Regions from separate parts of the Aurantiacibacter sp. MUD61 genome, predicted to be linked through region 1. Evidence: predicted binding sites of a transcription regulator. Region 1 holds the regulator's gene; each other region holds the start of a gene.

Region 1 (4,769 bases):
CTGCGCTGTGAAGCGTGAGGAGGTCGCCCGCCGCAAGGCGGCAAAGACGCTGTCCGATTGTGATCGTATCGCGCAGAAGAGCACGCCGCCACGCGGGTTCAAGCGCGCGCTTGAGGAAGCATCTGCCGAAGGCTTCGGCCTCATCGCGGAAATCAAGAAGGCCAGTCCTTCGAAGGGGCTGATCCGTGCCGATTTCCGGCCGCATCAGCATGCGCTCGATTACACTAAAGGCGGCGCGGCCTGCCTCTCTGTCCTCACCGATGCTCCGTATTTCCAAGGTCACGAGTCTTTCATGATGGAAGCGCGGGCGACCACCGATCTGCCCGTGCTGCGCAAGGACTTCATGGTCGACCCGTGGCAGATCGCCGAAAGCCGCATGTTCGGCGCGGATGCAATCCTGATCATCGTGGCGGCGCTGGACAACGCGCAGATGGCGGAAATCGAAGCCGCCGCGATCGAGCGCGGGATGGATGTACTGATCGAAGTGCATGACGAGGAGGAACTGGAACGCGCAGCCACGCACCTCACCTCTCGCCTGATCGGCGTCAACAATCGCAATCTGAAGACGTTCACCACCGACCTCAGCACGACCGAACGCCTCGCGCCGCTCGCTCCGGAGGGCAGCCTGCTGGTGGGTGAAAGCGGCATCAACTCGCATGAAGACTGCTTGCGTCTTGCCGAAAGTGGTGTGCGCTGTTTCCTCGTCGGGGAAAGCCTGATGCGGCAAGAGGATGTCGAGGCGGCAACCCGTAGCCTACTCGGTCACTAGACTTTACAAATCATTCTTCGCAAATGCGCCCAACCGTGCCTATGTTACACCCCTGACCAACTTTCATGAAGGGGATGCAATTATGGGTATTTTCAGCTCGATAAAGAACGCGATTTTCGGCGACGATGACGACGACAAGAAGGTGGAGCACGGCGCGAAACCCGCGTCGAAGACTGTCGAGGCAGGCCGCCCGCGGCCTGTCAGCACAATGGATTTGGAAGAAGCGCTGGAGAACAAGCCGGGCGCAGACAAGCTCAACTGGCGGACTTCGATTGTCGATCTGATGAAGCTCGTCGGCATCGACCCAAGCTATGAGAACCGCAAGGAGCTGGCCGCTGAGCTGGGTGACAATGATTATTCGGGCAAGGCCGAAGAAAACATCTGGCTGCACCGTCAGGTGATGGCGAAAATCGCAGCCGAGGGCGGCAAGGTTCCGCCATCGATGCTCGACTGATATCCTCGAACTAGCTGACATGGCGGGCGATCTGCGATAGGTCGCCTGCCATGTCTGAGCTTACCCATCTGGATGATGACGGCGCGGCGCGCATGGTCGATGTCGGCGCCAAGCAAGTGACCGAGCGGAGCGCAACTGCTGCGGGCTTTTTGCGCGCTTCAGCCAGTACAATCGCTACCATTAGTGAAGGTAACACGCCCAAGGGCGATGTGCTGGGCACTGCGCGGATTGCCGGAATTATGGCGGCGAAAAAGACCGCTGATCTCATCCCGCTCTGCCATCCGCTTCCGCTGGACAGCGTCACAATCGACTTTGCCTTTCATGAAGAGAGCATTGCGGTCACTGCGACCGCGCGCCTTTCTGGCAAGACCGGCGTTGAAATGGAAGCGCTTACAGCAGCTTCCATCGCACTCCTGACACTTTACGACATGGCTAAAGCGCTCGAAAAAGGCATGGTGATCGAGCAGGTGCGGCTGCTGTCGAAGACCGGGGGCAAGAGCGGTGACTGGCACGCGAGCGAGGCAAGGTGAGCCCTCCCCCGCCGATTCCCTTGGAGGAAGCGCAAAAGCGACTTCTTGAGCTTGCTGAGCCGCTGGAATCCGAAATATTTCCCGTATCCACGGCAGCGGGCCGCTATCTTGCCGACAATCTGTGTTCTTTACGCGAAAATCCGGCGGCAGATCTTTCCGCAATGGATGGTTATGCCATTCGTGCAGACGATCTGGCGGGACCGTGGCGCATCATTGGTGAAAGCGCCGCGGGTCATCCATTTGCAGGCTCGCTGAAGCATGGAGAGGCGATACGTATCTCAACCGGCGCGCACATGCCGGACGCCGGCGGCGCGGTGCTTTTGCAGGAGCACGCGCACCGCGAAGGCGACACTCTGTCAGTGACGGATAGTCACTCAGCCAGCCCGCAATACGTTCGCAAGCAAGGCTTCGATTTCCGCAAAGGCGATGCGCTTCTTAAATCAGGAACGCGGATCGGTCCCGCGCAGATTGCCGTTGCGCTAGCTGGGGGACATTCGACAATCAACGCAGGGAAATTGCCGCAGATCACAATTATCGAATGCGGCGACGAGCTTGCAGCAGACCCCTTGGAGTCCGCAGATCACCAAATCCCCGCCACAAATGGCCCCATGCTCGCCGCGATGGCCGCGCCCTATGCTTCCCAATGTAAGGTGATCGGACCGATCGCCGACGATAAGGCGCAACTCATCGCCGCATTCGATCAAACCGAGGCGGATGTGATCGTTACCTGCGGCGGCGCTTCTGTCGGCGATCACGACCTCGTGCGTCCCGCCCTCGAAGACTGGGGCGCCACGCTGGACTTCTGGCGTGTTGCGATGAAGCCGGGAAAGCCGTTGATGGTCGCGCGCAAAGGCAAGACTATCATCCTTGGCCTGCCAGGTAATCCGGTCTCGAGTTTCGTTACCGGCTATTTGTTCTTGCTACCGCTGCTCCGCCGCCTCGCTGGGCCATCCGCATCATTACCCACGACCGTCATGGCGAAACTTACGGCGAAGCTGCCGCCGGTGGGTGACAGGCGCGAGTTCGTTCGCGCGCACCTAGCAGGCGGCGAGATCACCCCGGTGAACGAGAATGACAGCAGCGCCCTGCGCGCACTTGCAGCCGCCAATGCCCTCATCGAGCGACCGGAAGGGTCTGGCCCCCAAGAGGTGGGAACACCGGTTAAAGCCTATTTGCTCGAAAATGGCGGTATCGCTTGACTTCAGCAATTCTGTTTCATAATTGTTCTTTATTCGTTCCCGATGTGGAACATTTGAGTGAGGGACAAGCGCATGCTGACCGCGAAGCAACATGAATTGCTGTTATTCATCAATCGTCGTCTGGAAGAGGCGGGCATTTCGCCCAGCTTTGAAGAGATGAAAGAGGCGCTCGATCTGAAGAGCAAATCGGGTGTTCACCGCCTGATTTCGGCTTTGGAAGAGCGTGGCTTTATCCGCAGGCTTCCCAACCGCGCCCGTGCGCTCGAAGTCGTCAAAATGCCGGACAACGTTGCGAATGATGCGGTCGCCAAGGCCACAACGCCGCCTGCTTCCGCGCCTGCGCCCGCCAATGACGTGATCGAAATCCCTCTGCACGGCCGCATCGCCGCAGGTGTTCCGATCGAGGCGCTGGAAGACAGCCAGTCCCTTCCGGTTCCCGCAGCTTTGCTCGGCTCTGGCGAGCATTACGCTCTGGAAGTTTCCGGCGACTCTATGATCGAGGCCGGCATCTTCGACGGCGATTACGCTCTCGTGAAGAAGGGCAATACTGCGCGTGATGGAGATATCGTGGTTGCACTCGTCAATGGTGAGGAAGCAACGCTGAAGTATCTCTTCCATGAAGGCAGCAGCATTCGGCTCGATCCGGCGAATTCCTCTTACGATCCGCAGGTTTACGCTGACAGTCAGGTCGAAGTGCAAGGCAAGCTTGCCGGACTGCTGCGCCGCTACCACTAGATTTAGTTTTTGCATTCCAGAGGAAGCGCCGCGCAGTCTCCGGGACAGCGCGGCGTTTTCTCTTTGGAGTCTCGCGCATTGAGCAGACGCGGAGCGGGTCAGTCCTCTTCCCGCCTGCCGCGCCACCAGCCATGATCACCTTCGCTTTGGGCAACCGAGCGATAGCTTTCGTCACCAAGGTTGATGGCAAGCCCTCCGGTCGCGCTCAACATCCGGCCATCCGCCTTCAGCCAGCGCGGCTCGCAGCTTCGGGGTAACCAGCGATCGGCGATGACGATATCAGCGCGCTCGCAAGCGGCAGCGAGGGCGCGTTCGGCGACGATATCGCGGCTTCGGCTCATCAAGATGTGCCAGTCACGCCCGCCCCTATTGAGCGCAATCACGCAGAAATCGCGACTGCATTCCGCCCCCGGCCATTCAGCTAGTGGCAGTGGTTCACCCTCTACCCCGGCAAGCTCAAGCAAATTGTCGCGCGTAAAGCTGCTTCTCGTATCACGCAGGACCAGCAGGCGATCATCCTCTCCCGTGACGCCGACGTGGCGCCCGTCGCCAGAAATCAACACATCTGGCACGGGTGTGATCGCCAGGACGATGCAACCAATCGCAGCAGGCACAAATCCAAGCAATCGCGCCCTGCCACGCCACAACGCCAGCCAGAGACCCCCAGCGACAAAGAGCAGGACAGTGCCCAAGGTCATCTGTGGGATCAGTTTGACTGCGCCGGGTTGATCGGCCGTAAAATGGGCTATGCCAATTAGCAGGTCGAGAGATTTGCCGACCAGCCACCAGAATGGCGCTCCAGCACCGATGACATCGAAGATAAGCGCAATCGCGATCAGTGGCATGGAAATAAAAGTGACGAGCGGAATGGCGATCACATTGGCGAGTGCACCGTACACACCCGCGCGGTGAAAATGGAAAAGCACCACGGGCATCAGTGCTATTTCGATCACGAGCCCCGTAACGAGCAGCATGATCGTGCGCCGAGACAGCCAGGTCAGCCTACCCTCATCTCTTGGTGCGAGAAAGCGTTTCACCGGCTCGGCGTTATGCAATGCGATGATGGCGATGACGGCCGAGAA
Region 2 (4,769 bases), 220 kb from region 1:
CTCCTGCCACTCGCCATCCAGCGTGGACATCCGCCCTGCACTGATCAGGCGGCAAAGGCGGCCATAGGCGGTGCGGTCTTTGGGATAGGCGAGGAACGCTAGGCCCTCTGTCGTTTCGATCCGCGTGCCGATCACCGGGCGCAGTTTGAGCGTTTTCGCTTCCGTATGCACGCGCACCACGCCGGCCATGCTGTTGGCATCGGCAATCCCGATGGCGTCATAGCCAAGCTGCCGCGCGGCCAGTACGAGGTCCACCGCATCGGAGGCTCCGCGCAGGAAGCTGAAGCAGGACACGATCCCCAGCTCGACGAAAGGCGCGCGCGGCGGTGCGTCGATCGTGTCGGGATCGAGATCGATTGTGCGCTTGGGCTGGACGAGGTCGTTTTCAGGCATGTGAAACACCTCGCTCGTCCTGAGCCTGTCGAAGGACCGCTTTTCTTCAGGCGTCACGCGAGAAGTGAAGAACGCCCCTTCGACAGGCTCAGGGTGAGCGGATCAGGGGGCCTCCGCCATCTGGTCCAGCCGTTCCCGCACCGCCGTAAGGTCTGCCGCAAACAGGCGTTCCTGTTCGTCCGCCGCATCGCCATCGAGGCGCAGGAGGTAAGAGGGATGCACCGTCACCCACAGCTCGCTGCCATCCTCAAGAGCGATCGGCGTGCCGCGCACCTTGTTCACACTCACCGTCTTGCCGAGCAGGCTGCGCGCGGCAGAGGCACCCAGCGCCAGCACCAGTTTAGGCTTCACGATGGCGCGCTCGGCCTCCTGCCACCAGCGGCAGGTGTCGATTTCCTTCGCGGCGGGGGACTGGTGGATGCGGCGTTTGCCGCGCTGGACGAATTTGAAATGCTTCACCGCATTGGTGAGATAGGCTTTCTCGCGCACAATCCCGGCGGCGGAGAGATGCTCGCTCAGCACCTGCCCTGCAGGGCCGACGAAGGGACGCCCGGCCATATCCTCCTTGTCGCCCGGCTGCTCGCCAACGATCATCAGAGGCGCATCGCGTGGCCCCTCGCCCATAACCGCATGGTTTTCGAGACTGCCGATGGGGCAATTGCGGCATCCGGCAATCGCTTTGCCAATCGCCTCCAGCGTATCGGGCCGCGCGGCAAATTCCGATTTGCCTTCCGCCACCATGGATCCCTCGCGCCCCTGCGCCCCGGCAATCAGCTCAGGGATGAGCTCCGCCTCGGGCATGTTCTTCCAATATTTCTTCGGCATTTCTTTCAGCATCGCGCCGATCTTGAGCCGCGCGGGGTTGAAGATGGAAGCATAATATTTGCGCCAGAGATCCTCCGCCGGATCGCCGCTGGGCGCGTCCGATTTCTGCGCTGGAGGGCCTTCGCACAAAGTCTCCGTGTCCCAGTACAGGCTGCCGCGCGGGGTGAGGATCGACCAGCGCATATTGGCGAAGCGGCGCACGAAAAAGCCCGCCTCGCGCCGCAATATGTGGTGCTCGGGCTCGAACCAGGCGACGTAATGCTCGCCCGCCTCAGGCTCATCGCCCTCCTCCACCAGCCTGAAGCGGACGAAAGCGTGCATCTTGTGCGCATCGCGCCGCACTGCCTTATCGAGTTCCTCCACCCGGCGGATATCGGGATCGGCCTTGTCCTCCATCATCCGCGGGTTGGACTGGAGCCGCCACAGCAGGCGATAGAGCAGCGCGAAACGCTCCGGGTCCGAGTGGTGGATCGCGGTTTTGGCGAGGCTCACGAAGCGCTTGCTCGCGCGCACCATGCGGTTCGGGTCTTCGGGCACAGGCATCCGCCGGTCACCGTGAGAAAACAACGATCCGGTACCGCCCGGCTCCACCCATGCCACCCGGTCGGGCGGCACATCGCACTGGACAAGCGACCGCGCCCGCTCCCGCCAGAAAGCAAAATCGTCATGGCTTGGCATGTTGACCACGTAATAGGTGCCGAGTTTCACGTGCTGGAGCGCGGTCATCCGAACAGCTCCAGCTGCTCCTGCTTCGGAGCCAGCAGCGCGCGCAAATCGGCGCGGTCGGTCAGGGTGAGCGGCCGCCAGTCCACCGTGCAGATGAAGGGCCGTACCTTGGTGATCGAGACGGTGAGCTTCGCCACATCGTCCAGCCGCAGCGTGCGGTGACGTCGTGACGCCAGAATTTGCCCGACGGCGCGTGTTCCCAGGCCCGGCACGCGCAGCAGCTGCTCTTTCGAGGCGCGGTTGACGTCGACCGGGAAGCTGTCGCGGAATTTGAGCGCCCAGGCGAGTTTCGGATCGATATCGAGCGGCAAATTCCCATCCGCCTCGGTCGCCTGCATCACTTCCTTGGGCGCGAAACCGTAGAATCGCATCAGCCAGTCCGACTGGTACAGCCGGTGCTCGCGCATCAGCGGCGGGCGCTTCAGCGGCAGCACGGCGCTGGCATCGGGAATGGGCGAGAAGGCACTGTAATAGACGCGTCGCAGCTTGAAACTGTCATACAGGCGGCTCGCCTTGCCCACGATATCGCTGTCGGTCGCGGCATCGGCACCGACGATCATCTGCGTCGACTGGCCACCCGGCGCAAAGCGCGGTGCGTGTTTGAAGCGCTTTTTCTCATCCTTCGCCTGCCGAATCGCCATCTTGACCCCGCCCATCGCGCCTTCGATCTGGCGGCTGTCCTTGTCGGGCGCGAGGCGAGTGAGCCCGGCATCGGTCGGCAGCTCGACATTGATCGAGACGCGGTCGGCATAGAGCCCCGCCTGATGCACCAGCTGCGGATCGGCCTCTGGAATCGTCTTCAAATGGATATAGCCGCGAAAGTCGTATTCATCGCGCAGGATACGCGCGCATTCGACCATCTCCTCCATCGTGTGGTTGGAGCTCTTGATGATGCCGGAGGAGAGAAACAGCCCCTCGATATAATTGCGGCGGTAGAAAGTGATCGTCAGGTCCGCGACCTCACGCGGGGTGAAGCGCGCGCGGCGCACGTTCGAGCTCTTGCGGTTCACGCAGTAGTGGCAATCGAAAATGCAGTGATTGGTCAGCAGGATCTTCAAAAGCGAGATACAACGGCCATCGGGCGCATAGGCGTGGCAGATGCCCATCCCCTCGGTCGATCCGATCCCCTTGCCATTCTTGCTGTTGCGCTCCGCCGTTCCCGAAGACGCGCAGGAAGCATCATACTTCGCCGCATCGGCGAGGATTTCGAGCTTCTGAATAGTGTCGAGTGCGGGCATTTGTTCCTTATATGTTCTTACGCCGGATTCGCCAAGACCTTTCCCGCATCCCCAGCGTCGGAACCATTGCCCGCCGTCCGAATTGTATGGGCAAGCGTGTCGCCCAAGCGATGCGCGCGTACCGGGCCCCTCTGGCGAGCCATGCTCGTGATGTCGGACGCAGCTGAACGGGGCACCGCCCCCAGTGAGAGGGGCAGAGAAAAAATTCCTCCCCTCGCAACAGAGTTGGAGAGAATGATGAAACTTCTTGCTTACACCGCCGTAGCCGCACTGATGGCTATCCCTGCAATGGCGCAGGAGAAGGACTGGAATTTCGGCGATGGTGTCGATGACGAACGCTGGTCGCTGATCAATAGCGATTACGGCATGTGCGATGCCGGCCTCAACCAGTCGCCGATCGATCTTGGCGCTCCCAATGCGCGCGGCGATATCGCATTGACGACCAATTTCGGCAGCACCACTGGCACAATGGCTCTGGGCGAAGAGAAGGTGCAGGTAAATTTCCCCGAAGGCATGGGCATGACTTCGGGCGGCATCGAGTTCAACCTGATCCAGGTCCACTTTCACACCCCGGCCGAGCACTCCATCGATGGTGAGCGTCAGCCGCTGGTTGCACACTTCGTACACGCCACTGACGATGGTCGCCTCGGCGTTCTGGGCGTGATGTTCGAAGAAGGCGAAGCCAACCCCGCACTCGCCGCCATCATGCCGCATCTGGGCGACAACGATGTGCACAATGGCATGGATGTCAGTTTCGATGTGAATGACATGGTGCCCGATGATCTGAACGTGTTCCGCTACATGGGCTCACTCACCACCCCGCCGTGCAGCGAGGGTGTGAACTGGCACGTGGCCGATGAAACCATGACCGCCAGCGTCGAGCAAATCCGCGCTATGTATGCCTCGCTCGGCCCGACCGCACGTTCGCTGCAACCGCAGGGCAATCGACTGGTCATTGCGCCGGAAGACTAAATTTTAGAGTGATCTAACGAAACGGGCGCGTCTCTGCGGAGGCGTGCCCTTTTTGTTTTTGCTCACGATTCTGCGGCCACGCATTCGTGCTTAACTTCATCCTAACCCTGTTTCTTAGGTCCGGTTTAACCAGCGCAGAGCATCGCATGATGCAACCACGAGAACGGGGCATGCCATGAAGCTGTTTGCGCGCGAGACACAAAAGCCAGTTACAGAACGCCGCGCCAGCCCCCGAACCCGTGTCGATTGCATGGTCCTTATCCTCAACCCCAGCGGCAATGTGCCCGGGCGCCTGTTCGATATCTCGGAGCACGGCGCGCGGATCACGGCGGAGAAACCTCCGGGAAAGGGCTGCGCGGTGATCCTCGACTGGCCCTATGGCGAGGCATACGGGTTCATCACCTGGTCGAAGCCCGGCATGTGCGGCGTGCAGTTCGAAGCGCCCATCCCTCTCAAAATGCTCGAAAAGACTATCGAGGAGGCGCCCTCCGGCCCCAGGCTGGTGCATAACGCTGACAGCGGCGCTGGTCCCTCCGTGCCTGACGGCTCCAAGCCGAATAACGGCGGAAAACCCATGCTATTTTGTTGATCGCGAGTCGGTGAAGCTGGAACCAA
Region 3 (4,769 bases), 420 kb from region 1:
TTGGTCTTTTTAGTCGTTTCAGCGGCGGCTTCAGCCATGCAGGCACTCTCCGGTTGTCGTTCTCAGCACGCTTAGCTGTAATTGATCGCAATGGAAGGCTGGATGAACAGCCTCTCAACGCCTAAAGGCTTGGCGCATGTCAAAAGAACCACGCCCCGAAGGCGATCGTATCGCCAAACTGCTCGCCCGCGCAGGTGTCGCCAGCCGCCGGGAGATCGAGCGGATGATCGAAGCGCGCCGGATCAAGATCGGGGATGAGTTCGTAACGACCCCCGCGACCTTCCTCACAACGCTGAAAGGTGTGACGGTGGATGGAAAGCCCGTCGCCAAGCCCGAGCGCACTCGGCTTTTCGCTTTTCACAAGCCCACCGGCCTGTTGACGGCGGAGCGCGATTTTTCCGGGCGGCCGACGATTTACGATGCGCTGCGCAACGCGCTGCCCAAGAACACGCCCCGCCTGATGCCGGTTGGCCGGCTGGACATGAATACCGAGGGCCTGCTGCTGTTGACCAATGATGGCGAATTCAAGCGGCTGCTGGAGCTACCCTCTTCGGAAATTCCGCGCACCTACCGCGCCCGCACATTCGGCGAGATCACGCAGGAACAGCTCGAAACGCTGATGGAGGGCACCGAGATCGAAGGCATGCGGTATGACCGGATCGACGCCAATCTGGAACGCCGCACCGGTCGCAACCAGTGGATCGAGCTGACGCTGACCGAAGGCAAGAACCGCGAAGTTCGCCGCGTTCTCGAACACTTCGGCCTGGAAGTCAGCCGCCTCATCCGCACCGCCTACGGCCCGTTTGGCCTTGCAGACCTGCCGCGCGGCGGCGCAGTCGAAATCCGCAAGGAAGATGTCGAGCGCTTCCGCACGTCGATCAAGCGGGGTGATGCGTGAGGATCATTGCCGGGGAATGGAAGCGGCGTCCGCTCAAGGCTCCGCAAGGCGATGCCACACGTCCAACGGCGGACCGCACGCGCGAAACGCTTTTCTCCATGCTGACGAGCCGCCTCGGCAGCTTTGCCGATCTACGGATCGCAGACCTCTTCGCAGGCTCCGGCGCGCTGGGGCTGGAGGCGCTCAGCCGCGGCGCACAGCATTGCCTGTTCGTCGAGCAGGATGCCGCCGCGATCCGTGCGCTGAGGGCCAATATCGCCGCCCTGAAGGCGCAGCAGCAATCGGATGTGGTCGCCGGATCGGTTCTTTCGCTCGGCCCGCCGAAGACGCCACTCGACCTCATCATGCTCGATCCGCCGTACAAGAGCGGCGCTGGCGCGGTGGCGATCGACAGGCTCGTGCGGCTCGGCTGGATCGGCCCTGCGACATGGGTCACGCTGGAAGTCGGCGCAAAGGAAGATGCCAATATCCGCCGGATGGAAGTAGAGTCCGAGCGCAAGGTGGGCGCGGCGAAACTCATATTCCTGAAACTTCCCGAATAGACCGCGCATAGAAAAGGGCCGCTCCCGAAAGAACGGCCCCTATCCTGTTGCCTCGCGGGACTTAGCCCCTCAGCGCGTTTTGATTAGGATTCACCCGGCCAGTACTGGAGCGGGCGGTCGACACCCGGACCACGCTGACCTGCGGCCCATGCGTTCACACAATGATCGTCCGCATCGCTTTCACAGACGGGGTAATCCCCATCATGCGCGGAACGCGGCATCGGCGCATCCTGCACCATTGCACTGCGGACGTATTCTACGTCGCCGCTGCGCATGCGCAGGTACTGGTTGTCATACTGCGCCTTGTAAGTACTCCACTGGCTCATCTGCGCATCGTCATCCATGCGCACGATCATCATGCGCTGCATATCGTCGAGATACCACCAGGTCTCGCGCTCTTCGGCTTCGAGACCATCGTAGTAGTCGCGCAGTTCGATGGTCCACGTCTCACGCTCGGCGCGCTGTTCTTCGTTCAGATCATTGAGATGGGCATAGGACTGCATCGTCGTTCCATCGTCGGCGTAATCCTGTGCCATCGCCGGTGCGGCAGTCATGGTAAGCGCGGTTGCGGCTGCAAGAGCTAGCTTTTTCATTATGAATTCCTTCAACTTTTTCGGTTTCCCGTACGCCAGACCAATGGACTGCAAACCCTGTCGGTTCCGAAAAAAATTGGTTCCTCCATTGGCCGCTGCGCTTGCACGTTTGGCCTCCGTTCCCTAACTGTTCACCGGTGAATAGCCCCCCCGCCACTACCGATCCTGTCGACCTGCAAAGCGTGCCCGAATGGCTCGGCCATCTGAACGCGCCGCAGCGTGAAGCCGTGATGACCACCGAAGGGCCGGTTTTGATGCTGGCAGGTGCGGGCACGGGCAAGACTGCGGCGCTGACGCACCGTCTCGCCCATATCGTGCGGGAGCGGCTGGCGTGGCCCTCCGAAATCCTGTGCGTTACTTTCACCAACAAGGCGGCGCGCGAAATGCGGGAGCGCGTAGGCAAGCTGACGGGCGGCGCGCTGGAAGGCATGCCGTGGCTCGGCACTTTTCACTCCATCGGCGCGAAGATGCTGCGGCGCCACGCCGAACTGGTCGACCTGAAAAGCAATTACACGATCATCGATACGGACGATCAGCTGCGCCTGCTTAAGGCAATGATCCGAGAGAATGACATTGACGAAAAGCGCTGGCCCCCTCGCCAGCTGGCCGGGCTCATCGACAGCTGGAAGAACCGCGGGCTCAACCCCGGTGATCTGACGCCGGTCGACAATGAGAGCTATGCCAATGGCAAGGGGCAGGAGATGTACCGCCTCTACCAGGCGCGCTTGCAGAGCCTTAACGCCTGCGATTTCGGCGATCTGCTGCTGCATATGCTCAATATCTTCCGCAAGCATCGCGATGTGCTGGAGCAGTATCAGAAGCGCTTCAAATATGTGCTGGTGGATGAGTATCAGGACACCAACGCCGTCCAGTACCTCTGGCTGCGGCTAATAGCGCAGACACGCAAGAATATCTGCGTGGTGGGGGATGACGACCAGTCGATCTACTCATGGCGCGGGGCGGAAGTCGCCAATATCCTGCGCTTCGACAAGGATTTTCCCGGCGCGAAAGTGGTCAAGCTGGAGCAGAACTATCGCTCCACCCCGCAGATTCTCGCCGCCGCGAGCGGGCTGATCGAAGCGAACAGCCAGCGGCTCGGCAAGACGCTGTGGACCGAGCTACCCGAGGGCCCGAAAGTGCGCGTCATCGGCGTGTGGGATGCGCCCGAAGAAGCGCGCCGGGTGGGCGAAGAGATTGAACGGTTGGAGCGTGAAGGCCTCAGCCTCGATCAGGTCGCTATCCTCGTCCGCGCGCAATACCAGACCCGCGAGTTTGAAGACCGCTTTATCCAGATTGGCCTGAATTACCGCATCGTCGGCGGCTTCCGCTTTTACGAGCGCGCGGAAATCCGCGATGCGATGGCCTATCTGCGCGTCATCGCCCAGCCGGCGGACGATCTGGCGTTCGAGCGGATTTACAACACGCCCAAGCGCGGGCTCGGCGCGAAGACGCTGGAGAAGATGTTCCTGCACGCGCGGGGCACCGGTCAGCCGCTGGCCGCAGCCGCGCTTGAGCTTGCCGATAGCGATGAATTGCCGCCCCGCGCACGCAACACGATTGCCGAATTGATGCGCAGCTTCCTGCGCTGGCGCGAAATGGCGGAGGCGGTCACTCCTTCAGAGCTAATGCGCGCGGTGCTGGAAGAAAGTGGCTACGACGCAATGCTGAAAGCCGATCGCAGCACCGAAGCAGCCGGCCGCGCGGAAAACCTTACCGAACTTGTCCGCGCGATGGAGGAATACGACACGCTCGAACAATTCCTCGAGCACGTCGCACTGGTGATGGACAATGACGCTCGCGACGATGGGGAGAAAGTCACCATCATGACGATGCATGCGGCAAAGGGCCTGGAATTCGACCATGTCTTCCTGCCCGGCTGGGAAGAAGGCGTGTTTCCAAGCCAGCGCTCGCTCGACGAAGGCGGGCTCGCCAGCCTCGAGGAAGAGCGCCGTCTCGCCTATGTCGCCATCACCCGCGCGCGGCGCAAATGCACCATCGTGCACGCGGCCAACCGGCGCATTTTCGGCCAGTGGAACAGCTCGATACCCAGCCGCTTTGTTGAGGAATTGCCCGAAGAGCATGTCGAAACCGAGACAACGCTGACGGGCGGGCGCAGCCTGTGGCAGGCAAATTGGAGCGAGAGCGAAGATCCCTTCGCGCATGTTTCGCAAAGCCGCCCGGAGCGCTCCTCAGCCCGCGGCCCCGGCTGGCAGCGCGCCCTCGCCACCGGATACGATCCGAAGGCCAAGCGCGTGAAGGAAAGCACCCGCAGCGCCGCCAGTTTTGCCGCAAAGGCCCGCACCGATATCGGCATCGGAGACCGCGTGTTTCACGACAAGTTCGGCTATGGCGAAGTCATGGATCAGGAAGGCAATAAGCTTGTGATCGAATTCGACAAGGCGGGCGAAAAGCGTGTGATCGATAGCTTTGTCAGCCTCGCCGATCAGGGCTAATCGGCCACCGAATAAAAATAAATGCATGCCTTTTTGCCGAATTAACATATGATGGCGCGCAGCTAGGGAACCTCGCTTAGGGACGGACCGTTCGGGTCGGATGGAGGGGACGAATTGGTTTACTCAGAACAGCATTCCGATGGAGCCTTGCTCAAGGGTCGCACCTTCGACCCGGACATTGCGAAATTTGTCGCCACAATCCGCAAGCGCTTCAGTTTTTCCGAAGCGGAAGCAGAGAGACTATCTGAACGGATCACGCTGACCACAGTTTACGATCGCGAGG
Region 4 (4,769 bases), 450 kb from region 1:
GATTGCGGCATGTTGGCACTACTTACGCCTTTCGCGCGGTGACGATCCAGGCGGCGGCGGGTAGCGAGACGATGCCATCGTGCAGATTGCGCTCCGCAAGCTCCCGCACCCGGTCGAAAAAGCGTTCGCGGGCGCCGATCTCCATTTCGCGGGCCGCTCGTGCTGCGGGGCCAATGCGGGCGAAGTAGCTGACCGCATCTTCTACGGGGCTTTCGCCAACGCCGGCAATCATCGGGAAATCGAAGCGTTCGACAGAGATGTCTTCCCAATTCGACCGAGCCAGAATGGATTCGACATAGGAGCGATCGGCGAAAGCAAAGGGACCTGGAGCGCGTGGATCCGGTTTCTGATCCGACGGGGGTAGCAATCGCTGGATTTCGTGGAAGAAGGGGTTTTCGGAGACGTCGCGGAAGCAGGAGAACAGCAGCCTCCCGCCACTTTCCGCCTGATCGCCAATATTGGCGAATGCGGCCACGGGGTCATCGAAGAACATGACGCCGTGGCGCGACACGATGAGATTGGCCCGCTTGTCTCCGATCCAATCGCTGGCATCGGCACAGGAGAATGAGCAATTGGGCAAGTCCTTGCCGCGCTCTTGGGCGATTTCGATGAGATCAGGTGAGATGTCCACCCCCATGACCGTCGCGTCACTACGGCCGCGTGCGATGGCTAGCGAAAGCTCGCCTGCACCGCAGCCTATGTCGAGCATATGGCGCGCATCGATTCCGCGAGTTTGCGCAAGCAAGTGCTCGGTGAGCATCGTAAAGCTGCGATCGGTACGGCGGTATTCGGCGGCCCAGCTTTCGCCCACGCGCCCCTGCCATTCGCTCTTGTCTGTCATGGGCCTCCGCTAGCAGGCTTTGCTATCGTAGAACAGCAGACGCGAAGAAGCCGGCTCTGGCGGATGGGGGTCCGCCTTTGCCGGCTCCGGTTTCGCAAGGTGTGACAGGTGTTACACTGTCCAGGCGACTAAACTCGCGCTGCCCACCTTCTTGAGGATCAGTCGTCGGATTCCGCGTCCGGACCCGTCATCATCTCCTCGGCGACCTCGTCGGTTTTACCGCGAATGGCGGCTTCCAACTTGGCGCACATCTCTGTGTTTTCCTTCAGGAAGGTCTTGGCATTCTCACGGCCCTGCCCGATGCGGACGCTGTCGTAGCTAAACCAGGAGCCGGACTTCTCCACGATGCCGGCTTTCACGCCGAGATCGAGGATTTCGCCAATCTTCGAAATACCTTCGCCGTACATGATGTCGAATTCGACCTGCTTGAATGGCGGAGCAACCTTGTTCTTCACCACCTTCACGCGGGTCGAGTTGCCGATCACTTCATCGCGATCCTTGATCTGGCCGGTGCGGCGAATGTCGAGGCGAACCGAAGCGTAGAACTTGAGCGCATTACCGCCGGTGGTCGTTTCCGGGTTACCGTACATCACGCCGATCTTCATGCGCAGCTGGTTGATGAAAATCACCATGCACTTCGACTTGTTGATCGAGCCGGTCAGCTTGCGCAGCGATTGCGACATGAGGCGAGCCTGAAGACCCACGTGGCTGTCACCCATCTCACCTTCGATTTCAGCGCGCGGCACGAGAGCGGCAACCGAGTCCACCACCAGAATGTCCACCGCATTGGAGCGGACCAGCGTGTCGGTGATTTCGAGCGCCTGTTCTCCGGTGTCGGGCTGCGAGACAATCAGCTCGTCAATGTCGACGCCCAGCTTCTTGGCATAGACCGGATCGAGAGCGTGCTCTGCATCGACAAAAGCGGCGGTACCGCCTGCTTTCTGGGCCTCTGCAATCGCATGCAGCGCAAGAGTGGTCTTGCCCGAGCTTTCCGGACCGTAAACTTCGATGACGCGGCCTTTGGGCAGGCCGCCGATGCCAAGCGCAATATCAAGTCCCAGCGAGCCGGTGGAGATCGCCTCCACCTCCATCGCTTCCTTGCTGCCCAGCTTCATTGCCGAGCCTTTGCCAAATGCGCGATCGATCTGCGCGAGTGCGGCGTCTAGCGCCTTCTGACGGTCCACGTTGGATTCCTTTTCAACCAGCTTCAGGTTTGCATTCGCCATGACACGGCCTCCGTCAGTTCGCTAGGGCCGGTTACAGTCTTTTCAACCGCCCTTTGTGCTGTGATGGAAACAGCTTGTACCCATTTTGTTCCATGAGAACAAGAGTGGAACGCAATTTTTCTGAAAAAGCAGCCACGATGGCGGAAAACCGCGCGATTCAGCTCTCTTCTTCGTCGGGTTGGGGAACGCGCGTTTCCCACTCAACAGTACGCGCACCATTAGCCGGAACACGTATTTCGACGAATCGCTGACCATCGCGCACTCCGGCCCGCTGCCCGCGGATTTCCCATTGGAGCGGCGAACCCATTTGCACCCGCACCGTCACTGCCTCCGGATTGGCATTCGTAAGTTCGAGTGTCATGTCAGCCCAGCGCGTATTCCAGCCCTGCTGCGATCGATCACCCAGATAGGTGCAGGTGCCAAACACCTGATTGCTATTGCCCATCGGTAGCTCGACATCCTGGCCCGACGCGAAATCGCGCAGGTTCACATCGCGGATCCAAAGCTCGCCCTGCGAGGATTCCTCAAACACGGATGCTTCGCCCGATGGCAGCGCCACGCCAAGGCCGTGATCTTCATCATTCACCGTTTCCAGCAGCAGCTCGGCAGGGCGCGGCGCATCCTGCGATGCCCAGGGGTAACAGGTCACTTCATAAGCGAGCTCGCCTTCGACACCCTCCTCCTGCAGGAACAGCACCTGTTTCAGCCCCTGCGCATTCACGTCCATCCGGACCGGTATGCGATAGAGCTTCAGATCGCCGAGATTTTCCTCGCCAGCCATAACCGGTGGCGGTGGTGGGGGTGGTGGCGGAGGAGGAGGCGGCGGCGCCAGAGCCATCATGCTGTCTTCCGACACGCGCGCGCCAGTTACGACGATGCGCTGATCATAGTCGGATTCGTCAAACTCGTAATTCGGCACCGGAATGCCTGTCGCGGTGCTGCCGCGCGGCCAGCAGGTCAACTGCAGAGGCCTTGCGCGCGGCGGCCTCGCAAGCTGGGAGAAATTACTGACGATATTGAGCGAGCCAGCAACCGCCATCAGCTCTGCGTTCTCGAAGCTCTGGCCGTTATCGTTGAGAATGGTCAGCCAGCTGGAAATATCGAAGCGTACGTCGTCCGTATCGCCGCCATCCTCAAGAGTGGTGACGTAATTCGCCTGCCAGTCGAAGCCCCATGAAAGATAGGACAGCGTAACCGTATAGGTGCCGCCCGCATCGCTCGCCGTATCGATAGTGAACACCGGATTGGCCGAAAGCCCGCCCGGTATGTCGTCAAAGCTCAGGCCTTCGTTGAGGCCGGAACAGCGCACCGCCTCATATCCCTGCTCCGTTTGCAGCACGAGGCCGCCATCGGCGCGGGTGCGCACGATAGCATCCTCGCTCTCCGCTTCTCCCGTCGCGGGATTGGTGCGCGTAATCGTCACACGGTTGCCCAGCGTCCCATCGACAAGCGCGGCCGGGCTGAGCAGGTCGGCGTTGCGGTTCTTCTCGATCGTGCCACCGGGCAGGCCCGTGACAATCGCACTGACCGCCACCATGCCTTCGGAGACGCCATCGAAACGGATGGTCGTTTCACCCGGCGGGAGCGTAACCGTTCGGGTTTCGCTGATCATGGCGAAACCGCGCGGATTGTTGCGGTTCATCTGCCGCCACGGGCTGCGATTGGGATCGCGATAGACGGTGACGGCGAGATCCTGCGGGGCAGACGCCTCCACGACCCGCCGCTCCTGCGCGTGAGCAGGCAGGGCAAGGCCAAGCGCGCTAACGCACAGCAGAAGGGGAAAGTGCCGCACGGCCCTGCCCCTCAGAAGCGCGATTCGTAAGTTACGCGAACCACCCGCTCGCCATTGGCGGGCACTCTCACCTGATAGCGGCGTGTGCCGTAATTGAGCTGCTCGCCTTCGACATCTTCGGAAACGATGCGGAAATCACGCGCCCACCAGCCGCGATCGAGACCGCCTTGTGTGAGCTGCACCGTGACTGCTTCGGGCTTCGCGTTGGTGAACGTATAACGCATGGTGGTGCGGTAATAATCGACCGTGCGATCGACCTCGACTTCGCGCACCAATTCGCCGTCTTCATAGACACGGTATCGCGCACTGCGTTCATATTCAGCGGGCGTGATGACTTCGCGGTCTTCGACTTCGGCCTGCATGAACACGTCAAAGGCATCGCCTGTCACCAGCGAGAGCATGCTGCCCATCGGCGTATGGCCGATTTGGTTTTCACCAATGAACTGGGGGTTCCCCTGCGCATCGCGCTGGTAAAAGCGCACCGTACCTGCGGGCAACGCATCGCCCAGCCCGCCATCGCTGCTGGAACTGAAGCTGATCGCGCTGCTGACCGGGCGGAAATCATTGTCGCTCTGCAACCAGCCCGAGCCGATCGCATAAGTGCGGCGAGCAGGCACGCCTTGCACATCGAGGAAGCTCACTTGCTTTGTCTGCGCATTGGCAATCGTGGTGCGGCCTTCGATCGGATAGAGATAGAAATCACCCAGCCGCTCGCGGTCAGCAGTTTCAGTGCCAGGACGCACCATGTCGCGTCGCGGGCCGTTGCCACTGCCATTGGGATTGCCGGCCACCAGCAGCGTGTCGGCATTGTAGAACGTGGTGCCGGTGTTGTTGGTGAGCGTCACCCAGCCCTGCATATCGACGATATCGGCCTGCTCGTCATAGAGCGCGACATAGTCCGAACTCCAAT

Evidence for each region. The regulator LexA, encoded in region 1, represses DNA repair genes until DNA is damaged. The targets are predictions, from matches to a motif close to GTTCCNCNCTTGTTCT.
Region 2: the regulator LexA is predicted to act here: its motif matches at 3,185-3,200, upstream of O2N64_RS12820 (putative DNA modification/repair radical SAM protein).
Region 3: the regulator LexA is predicted to act here: its motif matches at 2,152-2,167, upstream of O2N64_RS13790 (ATP-dependent helicase).
Region 4: the regulator LexA is predicted to act here: its motif matches at 2,163-2,178, upstream of recA (recombinase RecA).

Annotation. Positions count from the first base shown of each region.
Region 1 is NZ_CP115446.1:2,426,383-2,431,151, reverse strand. It holds gene trpC (indole-3-glycerol phosphate synthase TrpC) at 1-769, shown strand, start outside; gene O2N64_RS11660 (DUF3597 domain-containing protein) at 852-1,223, shown strand; gene moaC (cyclic pyranopterin monophosphate synthase MoaC) at 1,274-1,753, shown strand; gene O2N64_RS11650 (molybdopterin molybdotransferase MoeA) at 1,750-2,952, shown strand; gene lexA (transcriptional repressor LexA) at 3,025-3,687, shown strand; gene O2N64_RS11640 (ComEC/Rec2 family competence protein) at 3,786-4,769, opposite strand, start outside.
Region 2 is NZ_CP115446.1:2,649,235-2,654,003, forward strand. It holds gene O2N64_RS12810 (error-prone DNA polymerase) at 1-393, opposite strand, end outside; gene O2N64_RS12815 (UdgX family uracil-DNA binding protein) at 496-1,944, opposite strand; gene O2N64_RS12820 (putative DNA modification/repair radical SAM protein) at 1,941-3,182, opposite strand; gene O2N64_RS12825 (carbonic anhydrase) at 3,417-4,154, shown strand; gene O2N64_RS12830 (PilZ domain-containing protein) at 4,330-4,743, shown strand.
Region 3 is NZ_CP115446.1:2,842,095-2,846,863, forward strand. It holds gene O2N64_RS13770 (AmpG family muropeptide MFS transporter) at 1-38, opposite strand, end outside; gene O2N64_RS13775 (pseudouridine synthase) at 137-898, shown strand; gene rsmD (16S rRNA (guanine(966)-N(2))-methyltransferase RsmD) at 895-1,440, shown strand; gene O2N64_RS13785 (hypothetical protein) at 1,524-2,033, opposite strand; gene O2N64_RS13790 (ATP-dependent helicase) at 2,207-4,486, shown strand; gene O2N64_RS13795 (Crp/Fnr family transcriptional regulator) at 4,601-4,769, shown strand, end outside.
Region 4 is NZ_CP115446.1:2,876,073-2,880,841, forward strand. It holds gene O2N64_RS13925 (class I SAM-dependent methyltransferase) at 23-841, opposite strand; gene recA (recombinase RecA) at 1,000-2,067, opposite strand; gene O2N64_RS13935 (DUF4139 domain-containing protein) at 2,225-3,859, opposite strand; gene O2N64_RS13940 (DUF4139 domain-containing protein) at 3,871-4,769, opposite strand, start outside.